DNA from 3 places in the Cohnella candida genome. Region 1 is predicted to be linked to each of the others. Evidence: predicted binding sites of a transcription regulator. Region 1 holds the regulator's gene; each other region holds the start of a gene.
What was found. Region 1 encodes Rex, which represses fermentation and respiration genes when NADH is low (regulators of the CRP and FNR family bind a similar motif). Its sites were predicted from a motif close to TTGTGAAATATTTCACAA; they were not measured.

Region 1 (5,684 bases):
GGGGGAGAGCTGCAACTGCAATTCGGCAGCGCGGAGCTTCAGGCAATGGTTTGAAGCTTAACCGCCGGCAGCAGGCCTTCGGGAAAGGAAGTCATACATGAAATTCGCCGTGCTCGATTTCGAGACGACGGGCATGTCCGATCAAAGAGACGAAATCATCCAGGCGGGACTCGCTGTCATTGACGAAGCGGGGACCGTCTGTTCCACGTTCTCCAGCTTCGTTAAGCCCGAGAAGCCCATTCCCGCCGAAATTTCCAAATTGACCGGAATCTCGGACGAAGACGTTCAAGACGCTCCGGACATCGAGGAAGTGCTGGCGCAGATGGTGCCGCTGCTCCAAGACGCCGTGCTGGTCGGGCACAACGTCGAATTCGACGCCCGCTTCCTGCAGGCCGCTCTAGATCGCAGCGGCTATTTGCCGTTCACCGGCCGGATGCTGGATACCGTCGAGCTGACGCGTTTGACGCATCCGATATTGCCGTCCTACCAACTCTCGGCGCTCACGCAGGCGTTCGGCATCGGCCATGACCGTCCACACCAGGCGGACAGCGACGCGCTGGCGACGGCGGAATTATTTTCGATCGGGTTGAATAAATTGCGCTCCTTGCCGATGCTCACGCTCCAGCGGCTCGGTTCACTTTTCGACGCCGAAGGAAGCGATTTGGGCTGGCTGATCGCGATGACGCTGCAAGACCGGGAAATCCGGCCGGCATTCCATGAAGAGGGCTACCACTATCATCGCCAATTCGCGATGAAGGTTGGCGATTGGAGCGACGATGCCGCGGCCAACCGGCAGGAAGACGCGAGCGACGTTGCGCGCCGGCTGGCGGAAACCTCTTTCGAGGATTTCTCCGAAGAAGTTCGGCGCAACCTGAAGGAACTTCTTCCGGCCTATGAATCCAGGGAAGGCCAGGATATCATGTTCGGCGAAGTGCTGCAGTCCCTCGAACAGGATTCCCATTTGCTCGTGGAAGCGGGCACGGGAACGGGAAAGTCGCTCGGCTATCTGCTTCCCTCTCTCTATTATGGTCTGAAGGAATCCAAAAAAATCGTCGTGACGACGCACACGATCCAGCTTCAGGAACAGCTTCGCCAACGGGATTTGCCGCTGCTGCAGAAGGTGCTGCCCGTATCGTTCCGCGCTTCGGTCTTCAAGGGTCGAAGCAACTACCTGTGTCTCCGCAAATTCGAAAACCGCGTTTCGGTGCCGGACTACGCGCTCGGCAAGGAAGACGCGGTGACCCGGGGAGCCATGACGGTATGGCTCTCGGAAACGTCCACCGGAGAGGGCGAGGAACTGAATCTCGGCCGCTCCAAGGAAGAGTGGGACGCTGTCGCCAGCGACGCGGCGTCTTGCCTGAACCGCTCTTGTCCGTGGTTCCACAAATGCTTCTATCACCGCGCGCGGAACGAGGCGGGCAAAGCGGACCTCGTCATCACGAACCATGCGCTCGTATTCACGGACATGCGCGCCGAGCACCGATTGCTGCCGTCCTACGACCGCTTGATCGTGGATGAAGCCCATCATCTGGAAGAAGTGGCGGGGCAGCATCTCGGACAGAAAACCGGCTACAACTCTCTCGCGATGCCGTTGCAGCGGCTCTGGAAAGATTCCCGGAACGGATTGATTCCACAATTGGCGACGGCACTCGCATCCGTTCCGCATGACCAAGCGCCCGCTTGGGTGGAGAAGGCGGAGCTCATGCCCGCCAAATTGAACGATATTCGGGAATCCTGGGAACGCTGGACGGAAGCGTTGTTCGGACTGTTGGCGGGCCAAGCCGCCGCCGACGAGACGGGCAGCCTGACGCTGCGCTTGAAGCAAGATGCGCTCCCGAAAGGGTGGGACGCCATTCGCGTGGACGCGGACAACGCCATCCAGCTGATGTCCGACTTCATCCGGCCGATGGAGAAGCTGATCGCGGAAATCCGTGAAGAAACCGACGATTATTCGCTGCAGGGCCTTCTGACGGACCTGAGCGGCGTCGTGAAAGACGTGGCTGCGGTCCGGGCGGACTTGTCTTCGTTCGTCACGATGGGCGAAGCCGGCTATGTCTACTGGGCGGAAGCGCACTTCCAATACCGCGGCCGGTCCGTGTGGATGTACGGCGTGCCCGCCGACGTGAGCGCTCTGCTGAAGGAAGGCCTGTTCGACCGCAAGGCGAGCGTCGTCATGACGTCCGCGACTTTGACGGTAGACAAATCGTTTCAATATGTGACGGAGCAGCTGGGCCTTGCCGAGTCGGAGAAGGAAGGCCGGCTCCGGACCTCGCAGCTGCCGTCCCCGTTCCGCTATCGCGAACAAGCCCTCGTGCTCATTCCGAGGGATTTTCCGGGTATCCGGGGCAAGGACGGCGACGCCGCGTTCGTGCAGGCCTTGACCGATTCGCTGCGCGACGTGGCCCAAACCGTCGGCGGACGCATGCTCGTCCTGTTTACGTCGCATCGTATGCTGAAGACGGTATACGGTCCGCTCAAGGAAAGCTTGGAGCCCGCCGGCATCCAGGTGCTCGGCCAGGGAATCGACGGCTCGAGCCGCAGCCGTCTGACCAAGCAATTCCGCGACCAGCCGGCGTCGGTGCTGCTGGGTACGAGCAGCTACTGGGAAGGCGTCGATTTGCCGGGAGATGCGCTCACGTGCTTGGCTATCGTACGATTGCCCTTCCAGCCTCCGAACCATCCGGTGGTCGAGGCGAAGTCGGAAAAGCTGCAAGCGGAGAAGAAAAACCCGTTCATGAAGCTGTCGCTTCCGCAGGCGGTCATCCGTTTCAAGCAGGGCTTCGGCAGACTGGTGCGCACCGCGACCGACCGGGGGATCGTCATTTTGTACGACACCAGGGTCATCGACACGAGCTACGGGAAATACTTCCTGTACTCGCTGCCCGGACCGAAAATGGAGCATTTGCCGACGGCCGGCATGGCGGACCGGGTCAAGCAGTGGCTTGACGAGGGAAGGCCGGAAACCGTCAAACCAGCGGACGAAGGGGGAGAAGCCGGATGAAGCAGGAGAAAATATCGGAGGCGGTCGTGCGGCGGCTGCCGGTATATTTGAGGTTTCTGAACGAGCTCAGCCTATCCGACGTCCAAACGGTATCGTCTCAGGATCTCGGCGAGAAGCTGGACCTCAATCCCGCGCAAATCCGCAAAGATTTGGCCTATTTCGGGGAATTCGGACGCAAAGGCGTCGGTTACAACGTGGCCTATTTGATCGAGAAGATCCGCCACATCCTCAAATTGGACAAAACGCTCAACGTGGCCCTCGTCGGCACCGGCAACCTGGGGCGCGCGTTGTGCAATTACAACATGTACACGAAAGACAACATGAAAATCGTCGCCGTTTTCGACGCCGATGCAGGCAAAACGGGCACGAAAATCAACCAGATGACCGTGCAGCCGATGTCGGAGCTCAGCGAGACGGTGGACAGGCTCGGCATCGCGATCGGGATCATCACCGTTCCGGCCATCGAGGCGCAGAACGTGGCGGACCGGTTCGTAGCCGCGGGAATCAAGGGCATCCTGAATTTCGCGCCGTCCGTCTTGAAAGTGCCCGCAGGCGTTCGGATCCACTACGCCGACTTTACGGCGGAACTGCTCAGCTTGGCCTATTACATGGATTATGAAAAGCGAAAAGAACAAGGGGACGTCGAAGAATGAAAAGATGGCTGATCACGAACGGATATTTCGCGACCATGGACGATACTCGTCCGCTGTTCAAAGGCTGGATGGCGGTTGAAGGATCGCGCATCGCGGACATGGGAGAAGGGGAGGCGCCTGCGGAGTGGCTGGAGGCTGCCGCCGAAACGGTGGACGGCCAAGACTTGCTGTTCCTGCCCGGGCTGGTCAACACGCACGGACACGCCGCGATGTCCCTTCTTCGCGGCTATGCGGACGATCTGGCGCTGCAGGACTGGCTGCAGAACCATATGTGGCCGATGGAAGCCAAGTTCACCGGTGACGACGTATACTGGGGCAGCGCCTTGGCCGCGGCGGAAATGATCAAAACCGGAACGACGACGTTCCTGGATATGTACGACCACATGCACCGGGTCGGCGAAGTCGTGGACCAGTCCGGCTTGCGCGCCGTGCTGACGCGCGGCATGATCGGCATGGTGCCGGAGGACGTCCAGAAGGCGAAACTGCAGGACGCCGTCACCTTCGCCCGCGAATGGCACGGCGCCGCCGACGGGCGCATTACGGTCATGATGTGTCCGCACGCGCCTTACACGTGCCCGCCCGATTTCATCGTGAAAGTCGTGGAAGCCGCGCATGAATTGAACCTTTCCCTGCACACGCACATGTCGGAAACGAGGTTCGAAGTCGAGCAAAACGTCCGAGATTACGGGGTGCGCCCGCCGGAGCATTTGGACCGTCTCGGCTTCTTCAGCCGTCCCGCGCTCGTCGCCCACGCCGTCCATCTGACGGACGAGGAGATCGCCCTTCTGGCGGAACGGAACGTCGCCGTCTCGCATAACCCGGTCAGCAACCTGAAGCTGGCTAGCGGAGTGGCGCGCGTGCCGGAACTTCTCGCGGCTGGCGTGACCGTGGGTCTCGGGACGGACAGCGTGGCAAGCAACAACAATCTGGACCTGTTCGAGGAGATCCGCCTTGCCGCCCTGCTTCATAAAGGCGTCACCGGGGACCCGACCGTCATTCCGGCCGCGGAGGCTCTCCGCCTCGGCACGACTTACGGTGCCCGCGCGCTCGGCTTGGAAGGGCAGACCGGCATCTTGAAGCCCGGCATGAAGGCCGACTTCATCGCGGTATCGACGGCGCAAACCCATTTCGTGCCCCGCACCGACTTGATTTCCCATCTTGTTTATGCAGCGTCGGGCTCCGACGTGAAGCACGTTTGGGCGGACGGCCGGCAGCTATTGCGGGGCGGCGAGCTGCTTACGCTCGATGAGGAAAGGATTCGCTACGAAGCGCAAGCCTGCTTCGAGAGGCTCAGGGGATGAGCCTCAGCCGAACGGAAAGCAGGCGCAGGCTGACTTCCCTCTCCATGGGAAAGTGGGTCGCCGCGGGCATCGTTTTCGTCGCGCTGCTCGTCCTGGCGTTCGTCCTTTACGTCCGAACGGCGGATTCGAGTTATCGCGCGGATGAACGGAGAGCGGTCACCATCGCCAAAGTCCAAGGCGGGTTGACCGATATCGACCAGGCCGTCTGGTATACCTGGGATGACTCGCTGTGGATCGTATCCGGCCAAGACAAGGACGGCCAGTCGTGGATCCTGTGGGAACGCAGCGACGGCATCGTCAAAGAGAAGGCGTCCGACGGCTATACCGAATCGCGAATCCGGGAACGATTCGCCGCCGATCGGCCCGCGGCGGTGCCGCTTCGCGTCCAGCCGGGCTGGTTCGGCGGTATGCCGGCGTGGGAAATCCGCTATCGCAAATCGCCCGCTTCGGATCAGCAGGGCATCGATTTTTATTCGTTTAAAGAAGGTGCTTTACTGAAAGCCTACGATCTCCCCGGCAATTAAAGGGGAAAGAGGCCGTATGATGCTGAGATTGCCGCATTTCACCCTTTCGAAGGGAGCGAAATGCGGCTTTTTTGCATACGGATATGCTTGCTAACTATCTATCAAATCGTCTATCAAACTTTATAGCAAAAATGAGAATACTTTCATGACACCGGACGTTTAAGATGACGTATAATAGGTTATACAAACGATCTGCCGCCGGCCG
Region 2 (5,684 bases), 2.4 Mb from region 1:
AGAGCGCCTCTGCCGATATGCCGATCCCCGGCACGATGGCCCCGCCCAGATAGGCGCCGGAGGCATCGATATAATCGAAAGTCGTCGCCGTGCCGAAATCGACCACGATGAGCGGAGCGCCGTATTTCTCGATGCCCGCCACCGCGTTGACGATCCGGTCCGCCCCGACTTCTTTCGGATTTTCGTAACGGATGTTGAGCCCCGTTTTAATGCCCGGTCCTACGATGAGCGGCTCCTTGCCGACGTATTTGGCGAACAGCCTCTCCAGCGTAGGCATGAGCGGCGGCACGACGCTCGACAAGATGACGCCTTCGATGTCCTGCGCCTTCACGTTCGCGATCTGAAACAGATTCGTGATGAGAACCCCGTATTCGTCCACCGTGGAGGAGCGGTTGGTGCTCAGCCGCCAATGGTGCGTCAGCTCCCGGTTCTGGTACAATCCGAGCACGATGTTGGTATTCCCGACATCCACGACCAAAATCACGGGTGATCCCCCTTTATTTCGTTCAAATCCAGGCTGATGTCCAGCGCTTGGAACGAGTGCGTCAAGCTGCCGGCCGAGATGACGTCTACGCCGCTGGCGGCAACCTCCGCGACCTGCTCCGGCTTCAAGCCTCCGGATGCTTCCAGCACGATGTGCGGAGCAACCGCTCGTACTTGGACGGCCGCTTCCTTCATCGCTTGAGGATTCATGTTATCGAACATGACGATATGCGCACCCGCGCGAGCCGCTTCGAGCGCCTGCTCGACGTTTTCGGCTTCCACCTCGATCGTCATCGTATGCGGGATTCTCGACTTGGCCGCCGCGACCGCCGCCGTGATGCCGCCCGCCGCTTTGATGTGGTTGTCTTTGATCATCACCGCGTCATACAATCCGAAGCGGTGGTTATAGCCCCCGCCGACCCGGACCGCGTATTTCTCGAGCGTGCGGTGTCCCGGCGTCGTTTTGCGCGTATCCACGATGCGGGCGGGATAATCGCGCGCCGCGTCGACGTAAATCCTCGTCTTCGTGGCGATGCCCGACATCCGCTGCATCAAGTTCAAAGCCAGCCGCTCGCCGGTCAGAATCGAATGCGTCGATCCTTCCACGACGGCCAGCACCGTTCCGCGTTCCACCCGGTCTCCGTCAGCGGCTTTCGCCTCGAAACGGAGCTTCTCGTCCACGACACCGAAAACGAGGCGGGCAAGCGGCATGCCGGCCAGAACGCCGCTTTGCTTGGCGTGAATAATGCCTCGGGAAACGTGTCCCGCCGGCACCGTCGCCATCGTCGTCACGTCTCCGGAACCGATGTCTTCCGCCAGCCACCTGGCGATCTGTTGCTTAACCGCCTCGACGGCGGGTCCTCCGTTCAGCCAATCGCTTTCTCGCTCGAACATGCCAGCCGTTCCTCCCCCAGCCCGTGATCCCTGTCTATTATCGTATGTTTGAGCCAATCGATATCGTCGCGCTCCGGGAAATCTTCCCGGAAGTGAGCCCCGCGACTCTCCTCGCGCGACAGCGCCGATTCGGCGGTCAGCATGGCGCAGGTCAGCAAGTTCGCGAACTCCAGCTCCTCACGGGAAGCCAGCGGGGTGCGGAAGACCGGCAGATGCTGCTTGATCTCTTCCAGCCCCCGCTCGAGCCCCAGCCGATCCCGCCTCAGGCCGACCCAGCGCACCATCGATTTTTGCAGCTTCAGTCTCCGCTCCGGTGCGGCCATGCCGGACGGCGACAACCGCTGCTCCTCATGGCGGACATGCATGTCCCGGTCCATCGGCTTCAGGCGGTTAATGCTTTCCACGATCCGCCGCCCGAACACGATCGCTTCCGACAGCGAATTGCTCGCCAGACGATTCGCCCCATGCACGCCCGTAGACGAAGCTTCGCCGCACGCGTATAACCGCTTGATATTGGTTTCCCCGTCCAGGCCCGTCTTCACTCCGCCCATCATGTAATGGGCAGCCGGGGCGACCGGAATCCAATCCGTCGTCAAATCCAGCCCGAACTGCAGGCAAAATTTATGGATGGTCGGGAACCGGTGCCTGACGAGCTCCGGACTCTGGTGGGTAATATCAATGTAGACGTAAGTCGACTTGGTCTGCTCCATCTCTTCAAGGATCGCCCTGGCGACCACGTCGCGGGGCGCAAGCTCGAGCTGTGGATGGTATTTATCCATGAACCGCTCGCCGCGGATGTTGCGCAGGTAGGCGCCTTCGCCCCGCACGGCTTCCGAGATCAGAAACCGTGGAGCTCCCGGATAACACAACGAGGTCGGATGAAACTGGATGAACTCCATGTCCCGGATCAACGCGCCGGCCCGATAGGCCATCGCGATGCCGTCCCCGGTCGCGACCTCGGGATTCGTCGTATAGCGATAGAGTTGCCCCGTACCCCCGGTGCTAAGCACGACGGCCTTGCCGTATACCGCCACGCGGGAGCCGTCCGGTTTCTGGACGACGGCGCCGCGGCATTCCCCGTCTTCCGTGAGCAGATCGAGCACGAAGTGATCGTCCCACACTTCAATGGAAGGATTCGTCTGCACCTTATCCGCCAGCGCCCTGACGATTTCGAAACCGGTGGCGTCGCCGTTGGCGTGCAGAATCCGGCGCTGGCTGTGGGCGCCTTCCCGGGTCAAGGCGTAGTGGCCGTCTTCCTCTTCGTCGAACTGGGTGCCGAGACGGATCAGCTCCTGAACGCCGCGGGGTCCTTCGTGCACCAGCACTTGAACCGCTTCTTCATCGCATAGCCCCGCACCCGCGATCAGCGTATCCTGAAGGTGGAATTCCGGGGAGTCTTCCTCTGAGAAAACGGCGGCAATGCCGCCCTGGGCATAACGGGTGTTGCTCTCGAACAGCGATTTCTTGGTGATCATGAGCACGCGGTTCCGTTCGCTGGCCTTGATGGACGTGAATAGTCCCGCGATGCCCGCTCCAATGACGATGACGTCCGTATGCACCTTCGGCAGCGTATCCAGATCGAAGTCTACGATATAACGCGGTATCATGGATTCTCGGTCTCCTGTCCGGCAAGAAAGTAGAGAATGCTACTTCACTTGCAGCATTCTCTCCAGCGATAGTCTGGCTTTGTCGGCCACTTCCGGCGGTACGTAGATTTGAGGCTGCATCGTTTCCAGGCAGCGAACGACTTTCTTCAAGTTGTTGACCTTCATGTTCGGGCAAACGAGGAATTTGGACGCAAAATGGAACGTCTTGTTCGGACTGTCCACACGAAGCTGATAGCCGGTTCCGTCCTCGGTTCCGACGATGAACTCCTGATGCTCGGATTCCTTGCAGTATTTGAGGATCCCGGTGGTACTGCCGACGAAGTCCGCCATCGCGACCACTTCGGGCCGGCATTCGGGATGCACGACGAATTGCGCGTTCGGGTGTTTGGCCCGCATTTCCACGACGTCTTTCACCGTCAGCATGTCGTGCGTATTGCAGTACCCTTCCCAGATGATCATTTTCTTGTCCGTGAATTGAGACACGTAATGGCCGAGGTTCTTGTCCGGGCACCAGATGATCTCGTCGGAGTCGACCGAGTTGACCACCTTCACGGCGTTCGCCGACGTGCAGACGATATCGGTCTCCGCTTTGACGTCCGCGGAGGAATTGATGTAGGTGACGACTTTGGCGTTCGGGTGCTTCGCTTTCAGCTCGCGGAGCCCGATCGGATGGACCATGTCGGCCATCGGACAGCCCGCCCGCTCGTCGGGCACGAGAACGATTTTATTCGGCGCCAGGATCTTGGCGCTTTCCCCCATAAAATGAACGCCGCAAAATACGATGACGTCGGCGTCCGTGGCAGCCGCCTTCTGCGCCAGCAGGAACGAGTCGCCGCGGAAATCCGCCACCTCTTGGATCTCATCGCGTTGATAGTAGTGGGCAAGAATGATGGCGTTGCGTTCTTTCTTCAGCTGCAAAAGCCGTTCGCGCAGCTCGCGGTTCTGTTCCGCCTTGCGCTCCAGAGCTAATGCTTCCATGGCAGTACTCCTCCTCCGGCTCCATCGTCCTCCCGCGGCAGACTTTGTGAATGCAGTCACAAAGTAGGGGGCGGATGGGAATCCGTAATCGATGATTACCCCCTAATTTACACTCGCTTCTTCACGGTTGTCAATGAATTTACGTGACATCGCAAGTAAAAAAATCAGCCCATGCGGCCGTTGGCCAGCATGGGCTGATCGTATAAACAGTCGGTTGCATCCAGCGGGATTAAACCTCGCCGGAACCGTCGTCCTTGCGGTTGTCCGGATTTTGCGGCGTCGGCGTTTGCAGGTCGTCCTCGCGTGTCTGGATGCGGACCCGGACGCCTCCTCCGAGCGTATCGACGATCGGATCGGTGTTCGGTTCTTCGCTTCCTCCGGAGGAACCGTCGCCCTCGCCGTCGGCGTTGCCCGTCTCGATCAGGCTCTTGATCTGGTCGAGATCCAGCGTTTCCTTCTCCAACAGGGTGTTCGCGACAAGATGCATTTCCTTGCTCTTCTCGGTCAAGAGGTTTCTCGCCCGGTCGTAGCAAGTCTTAATGATGTCCTGCATCTCTTGGTCGATCTCGTAGGCGATGGCGTCGGAATAGTTCTGCTCGTGTCCGAGGTCGCGGCCCAGGAAGACCTGGCCCTGCGAGTTGCCGAACTGCATCGGTCCGAGCTTGTCGCTCATGCCGTATTCCATGATCATGCTGCGGACGATGCCGGTCGCTTGTTTGAAGTCGCTGTAGGCGCCGGTGCCGATCTCGCCGATGAAAAGCTCTTCGGCGACGCGTCCGGCGAGCAGCCCGGTGACTTTATCCAGCAGCTCTTGCTTCGTCACCAGCATGCGGTCTTCCTTCGGCAGCATGATGACGTAACCGCCGGCGCGGCCGCGCGGGATGATCGTGACTTTGTGGACCATGTCTGCGTTCTCGAGGAAGAAGCCCGCGATCGTATGGCCCGCTTCGTGGTAAGCGACGATGCGCTTCTCGCGATCGCTGATGACGCGGCTTTTCTTCTCGGTACCGACGATGACGCGGTCGATCGCTTCGTCGACCTCTTGCATCGCGATGTCTTTCTTGTTGCGGCGTGCGGCCAGCAAGGCCGCTTCGTTGAGCAAGTTCTCCAGGTCGGCGCCGGTGAAGCCCGTCGTCCGCTTGGCGATCGTATTCAGCTTGACGTCTTTGCTCAGAGGCTTGTTGCGGGCGTGGACTTTCAGCACCGCTTCGCGGCCTTTGACGTCCGGACGGTCTACGGTGATCTGCCGGTCGAAACGGCCCGGACGCAGCAGCGCAGGGTCCAGGATGTCCGGACGGTTGGTCGCCGCGACGATGATGATGCCTTCGTTCGCGCCGAATCCGTCCATTTCGACGAGCAATTGGTTCAACGTTTGTTCGCGCTCGTCATGTCCGCCGCCGAGGCCTGCGCCCCGTTGACGGCCGACGGCGTCGATTTCGTCGATGAAGATGATACAAGGCGCGTTCTTCTTCGCGTTCTCGAACAGGTCGCGGACGCGGGATGCGCCGACGCCGACGAACATTTCGACGAAGTCCGAACCGGAAATGCTGAAGAACGGAACGCCGGCTTCGCCTGCTACCGCGCGGGCGAGCAAGGTTTTACCGGTACCCGGAGGGCCGACGAGCAGCACGCCCTTCGGAATGCGGGCGCCGAGCGCCGCGAACTTGCGGGGATCCTTCAGGAATTCGACGACTTCGACCAATTCCTGTTTCTCTTCGTCCG
Region 3 (5,684 bases), 210 kb from region 1:
GGCCGTTCGATGGCGGAACGTGGCGGCCGCCGAGGATGCACTGGCGGATGCCTTCGTCGCAGCGTTGGAAAAATGGCTGCAGTCAGGCGTACCGGACAAGCCGGAAGCCTGGCTGTATACGGCCGCGCGCCGACGTTTAATTGACGGAGCGCGTCGGGATCGCGTGCAATCCCAAGCCGCACCGATGCTCTTAAAAATGGCAGATGAAGCCCAGAAATGGGCTTCTTCCGTCACGAATTTCCCGGACGAGAGGCTCCAAATGCTGTTCATCTGCGCCCATCCGGAAATCGATCCTTCGATTCGCACGCCGCTTATGCTCCAAATGGTTCTCGGGATCGAAGCGGCTCGCATCGCTGCGGCGTTTATCGTGAAGCCTTCTACCATGGGTCAGCGGCTGACCCGGGCGAAAGCGAAGATGAGAGAATCCGGCATCCGATTCGAACTTCCCGGTCCCGACGAATGGCCGGAACGGCTCGGTGCCGTGCTCGAGGCGATCTACGCCGCTTACGGCAGCGGTTGGAACGATGCGGACGGATTCGATCAGCGGAAACAGGGAATGGCGGAAGAAGCGATCTACTTGGGAAAATTGCTTCTGCGGTTTATGCCGGAAGAGCCGGAAGTTCTCGGACTCCTGGCGCTTATGCTGCACTGCGAAGCGCGGCGCGAAGCGAGGAGACTCGCATCCGGCCATTACGTACCGCTCTCCGAACAGGATGTTTCTCTCTGGTCCGGGACGTTGATCGAAGAGGCCGAACAGTATCTCCATACCGCGTCCAAAGCCGGTAAAATGGGGCGTTTTCAGCTTGAAGCGGCCATCCAGTCGGTGCATGCCCATCGTGCGTTAACCGGTCATACCGCGTGGGAAGAAATTGCGCTTCTGTACGAAGGTCTCGTCCGCATCGCGCCGACCATCGGCGCCTGGGTCGGGCGTGCTGCCGCAATAGCCGAAGCGAGAGGAGCCGAGCAGGGATTGGCCTCTCTTCGCGAGCTGCCGGACGAATCAGTCAAAGACTATCAACCCTATTGGGCGCTGATCGCCCATCTCCTTCGCCGACTGCGACGAATCGAAGAGGCGCGCTCCGCATACAGCCGAGCCATCGGACTCTGTTCGGATCCGGCCGTTCGCGAGTTTTTGAAACGGCAATCCGAAGCTGATGGCTAAACAAACGCAAAAAGCCCCGCCAGCCATCACGGCCAGCGGGGCTTCGTCTTTTTATCGGAGCTTTCCTTGTCTAGCCGCACGAATCACGACTGCCAGTCCACGCCAGAAATCCGTCGTGCCATGCGGGTCCTCAATGATTCCTCCGAGATCGGCGCTGCCGAACTCATTCAAGAACCAATCGGGGGCCGGCGTTTTCTTGTCCGCCTCCAGCTGAGCGACCCTTTTGCCCAGTTCTTCGAAAGCTTTTCTTTCCGCGTCATTCATGGGCTCGTCCTCCTCGTTACGATAAGTGAAAATCCAATACTGCCTTGCCTCGCTCTGGAACACCGATTCCTTGCCACTCACTCTGCCGTCGTTTTTCACGCCTTCTGCGATCATGCCGTCGTGCTTGTAATTGTCGTTGTCCGGGTTCGGGTCCATGACGTCGATCAATCCGTCATGTGCGCCCGTCAGGACAATGAAGTGGCCGCCGCGCGTGAAATGGCCGCCTGCGCTCATCGATGCGATCACAAGCGCACCATCAGACAAAGCTTTTTTCACCGCGTTTAGGCTGCCGGTCGCCGCGCAGCTCAGTCCGTAACTCTTCGCGATGCTCGGGAAGAGCGCCCAGGAAGTCCCGTTCTCGCTTGTCCGGAAACCGTGATCGACGGAGTATTTTGCCGCCTCGGGAGGAAGCAGGCTCTTTCCGGTAAAAGAGCTGTACACCATCGCGAAGGAAGTCGGGCCGCAACCGGTTAGCCCGATCGTTTGATTGGAATCTCGGATATTGGAATACATCTGATTCTTCCACCGCAGATCTTCTTGGCTGTAATAAACGAGATTCATTTCCCCTCACCGTCTTCCTTCGAATTCTGAATCTATACAAATTTCCACTTAACTGGTTATTTTCCTCTATTTCACTAGTGAGAGAGGATCATGCTATAATTCTATGAATAACGTCATAACGATATCATGGGAGATTCATAGAATGAACAAATGGGGAAAAACGCTCGCCGCCGCGCTGATCTCAGCTACCGCTTTGACGGCGTCAGGCGGACAAGCCGCAACTGCAGCCACCTCCGTAAAGCCGGTTACCGTCCTGCTTGATGACGTGGCGATGTCTTTCGACGGCATTCAGGCCCAAATCAAAAGCAACATTACGTTCGTCCCGTTCCGTTCCATCGCGGAAGCGATGGGCATCGACATTCAATGGAATGCGAAGCTGAGGAGAATTACCGCAACGGGCCAAGTGAACGGCCAGGCGACGACGGTCGTGCTCGATGTGGGCAAAATCACCGCCACCGTCAACGGAAAATCGGTTAAGCTTATCGCCGCGCCTTACACGATGAACGACCGGACGCTCATTCCGCTGAACTTTTTCAGCACGCAATTCGGCGCCAAGGTCGGCTGGGACGGCACGACCCGTACCGTTTCGATCGTTTCTCCGCTAAGGGAAATGTACCTCCGTGGATTTTACGCTATCAGCTCGTTCGCCGAGCGCGCCCATATCGATGAGATGAACTCCGTCGCTTTCGGTTGGGCACGGTTGGACGCCAACGGCGAACTGACGACAAGCGGCAAAGACTTCTACTGGCCGCCCGCAGCGACTGACGCATCGCCGGAATCCATCGTGAGCGGCGCTTCCGCCGAAGGGATTGCGCCTTATCTGATGGTTTTCGCGGTGGACGGCAGCGATGAGTTGACGAAAATGTTGAGCGATCCTGCGCTTCGTGACCGTTCGATCGACGGCATTTTGAAGCTTGCGAAAGAGAAAGGGTTCGGCGGCGTACAGCTGGACTTCGAAGGTCTCGGACTACGGGACAACGCTCCCGAACAACGGAAACTGTTCAACGATTACGTGAGCCTGCTCGCAAGCAAGCTTAAGCCCGAAGGCCTGAAGCTGTCGCTGGCCGTACCGCCTCCGAACGGCGCGTACAAAGGTTACGACTACGCGACGCTGGCGGGCCTTGCGGACGATCTCGTCGTGATGGCATACGCCTATCATCCGGCCGGAACGCCCAACCATACGCCGCAGCCCAATGCGAAAGTCGAAGCCGCGATTACGGGACTGCTCAAAGCCGGCGTACCGAAGGAGAAGCTCATTTTGGGCATCGACCTCTGGAGCGAAACGCCGCAGACGATTGACGACAAGCTGGGTCTTGCGAAACGTTACGCGCTCAAAGGCGCGGCATTTTGGCGGATCGGACTTTATTCGTACTATGGGCAGGAGATGACGGATACGATCAACCGTTCCGTCGTCAAACTGACCACGGTTTCGAACTAACGCCAACTGCACGCTTTCCAATTGTGTCCATTTTGTGGTTTCCGGCAAAAAGTGATTTTTCTCACAGTGGGGGCCTCCGGCACGGGTTTATGATAAACCCAGCCCGATATTGAAGGAGGACACCCCATGAAGAAATGGTTATTCACGCTCGGATTCGTGCTGGCGGCAACGCTGATTCTCTCCGCCTGCGGAAGCAAATCCGAGGACAAAGCCGCACCGGCCGCGAGCGCAGCGGCAAGCACCGCCGCCGGTGCCGCTAAAGAGATTACGATCAACGCGAAAAACTTCGAGTTCGACCAGAAAGAAATCAAGGTGAAAAAGGGCGACACGGTCACGATCACGCTGGCCAACAGCCAAGGCAATCATGGCCTCAAAATCGAAGGCTACGACAAAGAGATCAAAGGCAACGGTTCGGTAACCTTCACTGCCGATAAGGCCGGCTCGTTCAACTTCGCCTGCTCCATCATGTGCGGACAAGGGCATGCCAAGATGACCGGCACCTTGATCGTCGAATAACCGAGATGAACAAGCGCTTCCCGTAAGGGAGGCGTTTTTTTGTATTTGTCGCAACCTGTCACAAAGCGTTCACGCCGGATGTGATATTTGTCACAGAGGAAAACCCGGCTCACTCCCTACAATGAAGGCAAGACATCGACAGACGGGAGGTCATTTCGAGATGAAGAAAAAAGATAAGCCTTCTCTCAAGGGGACGTTCGTCTCCGTCATGCTGCTGGGCGCTTTCATCCTGGTCGCGTGGATCGGCGTTTTCGCGCTTTATATGGCCCGTAACTAAAAAGGAGTGGACTTCATGCATCTTCACCGTCTAGAGAAAATTTGGCTCAGCATCGGCATCGGGATGCTCGCGATCTTTCTGATCGTGCTCGGCACGATGGCCTTCACCATGGGGATGGCGCCCCCCAGCATGGATCACCACACGATCGATCCTACGAAGGTGAACCAAACGGCTCCGTTCGACAAGCCGGGCATCACCCAAACCGGCAACAAACAATATGAAGCGGTCATCGTCGCCTATGCATTCGGCTATGAGCCGCAGAAGCTCGAAGTACCGGCCGGCTCCACCGTGGATTTCATGGTCACGACTTCGGACGTCGTACACGGCTTCTCGATCGTCGGAACGAACGTCAACATGATGATCGAGCCCGGCGAAATCAGCCATATCAGCCACACGTTCGATGAACCGGGCGAGTATCTGATCATCTGTAACGAGTATTGCGGCACCGGCCACGAATACATGAAGACCACCATTGTCGTCAAGTAAGGGGAGAATAGGATGAAAAATTTCGATCGAAGCGACGGCAAGCTGGTTATCGCGCATATTCTGTTCGCGTTCGCGGCGCTGCTCGTCGGCGGCATCGCGGGGATGTTGCAGGGGATGGTCCGAGGCGGTACGATCACGCTTCCCGCGAACATCGGCTATTACGAGCTGCTGACCGCGCACGGCGTCCTCATGGCACTTATTTTCACGACGTACTTCATCATCGGGTTCCTCTACTCCGGCGTATCGCACACGCTGGGCGGCAAGCTGCTGCCGGCTTCGAAAAAGCTGGGGTGGGCCGGTTACTGGACCATGTCCGTAGGCACGGTGATCGGGGTCGTCGTCATTCTGCTCGGCAAAGCGACCGTGCTGTATACGTTCTACGCGCCGATGAAGGCGTCGCCGTGGTTCTATATCGCGCTGGCTCTCGTGGTCATCGGCAGCTGGCTGAGCGGCTTCGGCATCTTCCTGCAATACCGCCGCTGGAAGCGGACGAACCCCAACAAGCTGTCTCCACTGTTCGCCTACATGTCCGTCGTTACGATGCTGCTGTGGCAAGTCGCCACGATCGGCGTGGCCATCGAAGTCGTCGTGCAGCTGATCCCGTGGTCGTTCGGCTGGGTGGATACGGTCAACGTGGTGCTGAGCCGCACGCTGTTCTGGTACTTCGGCCATCCGCTCGTTTACTTCTGGCTGCTGCCGGCTTACATTTGCTGGTACGTCGTCATTCCGAAAATCATCGGAGGACGCATTTTCAGCGATTCTCTCGCGCGGCTGTCGTTCATGCTGTTCCTGCTGTTCTCGATTCCGGTCGGTTTCCACCATCAGTTGATGGAACCGGGTATCTCGACCTTCTGGAAATACCTCCAGGTCGTGCTCACCTTCATGGTCATCGTTCCGTCGCTCATGACGGCGTTCTCGCTGTTCGCGACGTTCGAGCTGAACGGACGCGCGAAAGGAGCGAAAGGCCTCTTCGGCTGGAT

Region 2: the regulator Rex is predicted to act here: its motif matches at 4,007-4,024, upstream of nadA (quinolinate synthase NadA).
Region 3: the regulator Rex is predicted to act here: its motif matches at 4,020-4,037, upstream of EAV92_RS08000 (cytochrome c oxidase subunit 2A).

Annotation. Positions count from the first base shown of each region.
Region 1 covers NZ_CP033433.1:1,910,098-1,915,781, reverse strand. The annotation lists gene EAV92_RS08975 (hypothetical protein) at 1-54, shown strand, start outside; gene dinG (ATP-dependent DNA helicase DinG) at 98-3,001, shown strand; gene EAV92_RS08965 (redox-sensing transcriptional repressor Rex) at 2,998-3,654, shown strand; gene EAV92_RS08960 (amidohydrolase) at 3,651-4,955, shown strand; gene EAV92_RS08955 (cell wall elongation regulator TseB-like domain-containing protein) at 4,952-5,479, shown strand.
Region 2 covers NZ_CP033433.1:4,309,412-4,315,095, reverse strand. The annotation lists gene EAV92_RS19915 (type III pantothenate kinase) at 1-484, opposite strand, end outside; gene nadC (carboxylating nicotinate-nucleotide diphosphorylase) at 481-1,377, opposite strand; gene nadB (L-aspartate oxidase) at 1,350-2,984, opposite strand; gene nadA (quinolinate synthase NadA) at 3,024-3,962, opposite strand; gene ftsH (ATP-dependent zinc metalloprotease FtsH) at 4,192-5,684, opposite strand, start outside.
Region 3 covers NZ_CP033433.1:1,704,026-1,709,709, reverse strand. The annotation lists gene EAV92_RS08020 (RNA polymerase sigma factor) at 1-1,162, shown strand, start outside; gene EAV92_RS08015 (C39 family peptidase) at 1,214-1,987, opposite strand; gene EAV92_RS08010 (stalk domain-containing protein) at 2,130-3,425, shown strand; gene EAV92_RS08005 (cupredoxin domain-containing protein) at 3,552-3,941, shown strand; gene EAV92_RS08000 (cytochrome c oxidase subunit 2A) at 4,102-4,218, shown strand; gene EAV92_RS07995 (cytochrome c oxidase subunit II) at 4,234-4,704, shown strand; gene EAV92_RS07990 (b(o/a)3-type cytochrome-c oxidase subunit 1) at 4,717-5,684, shown strand, end outside.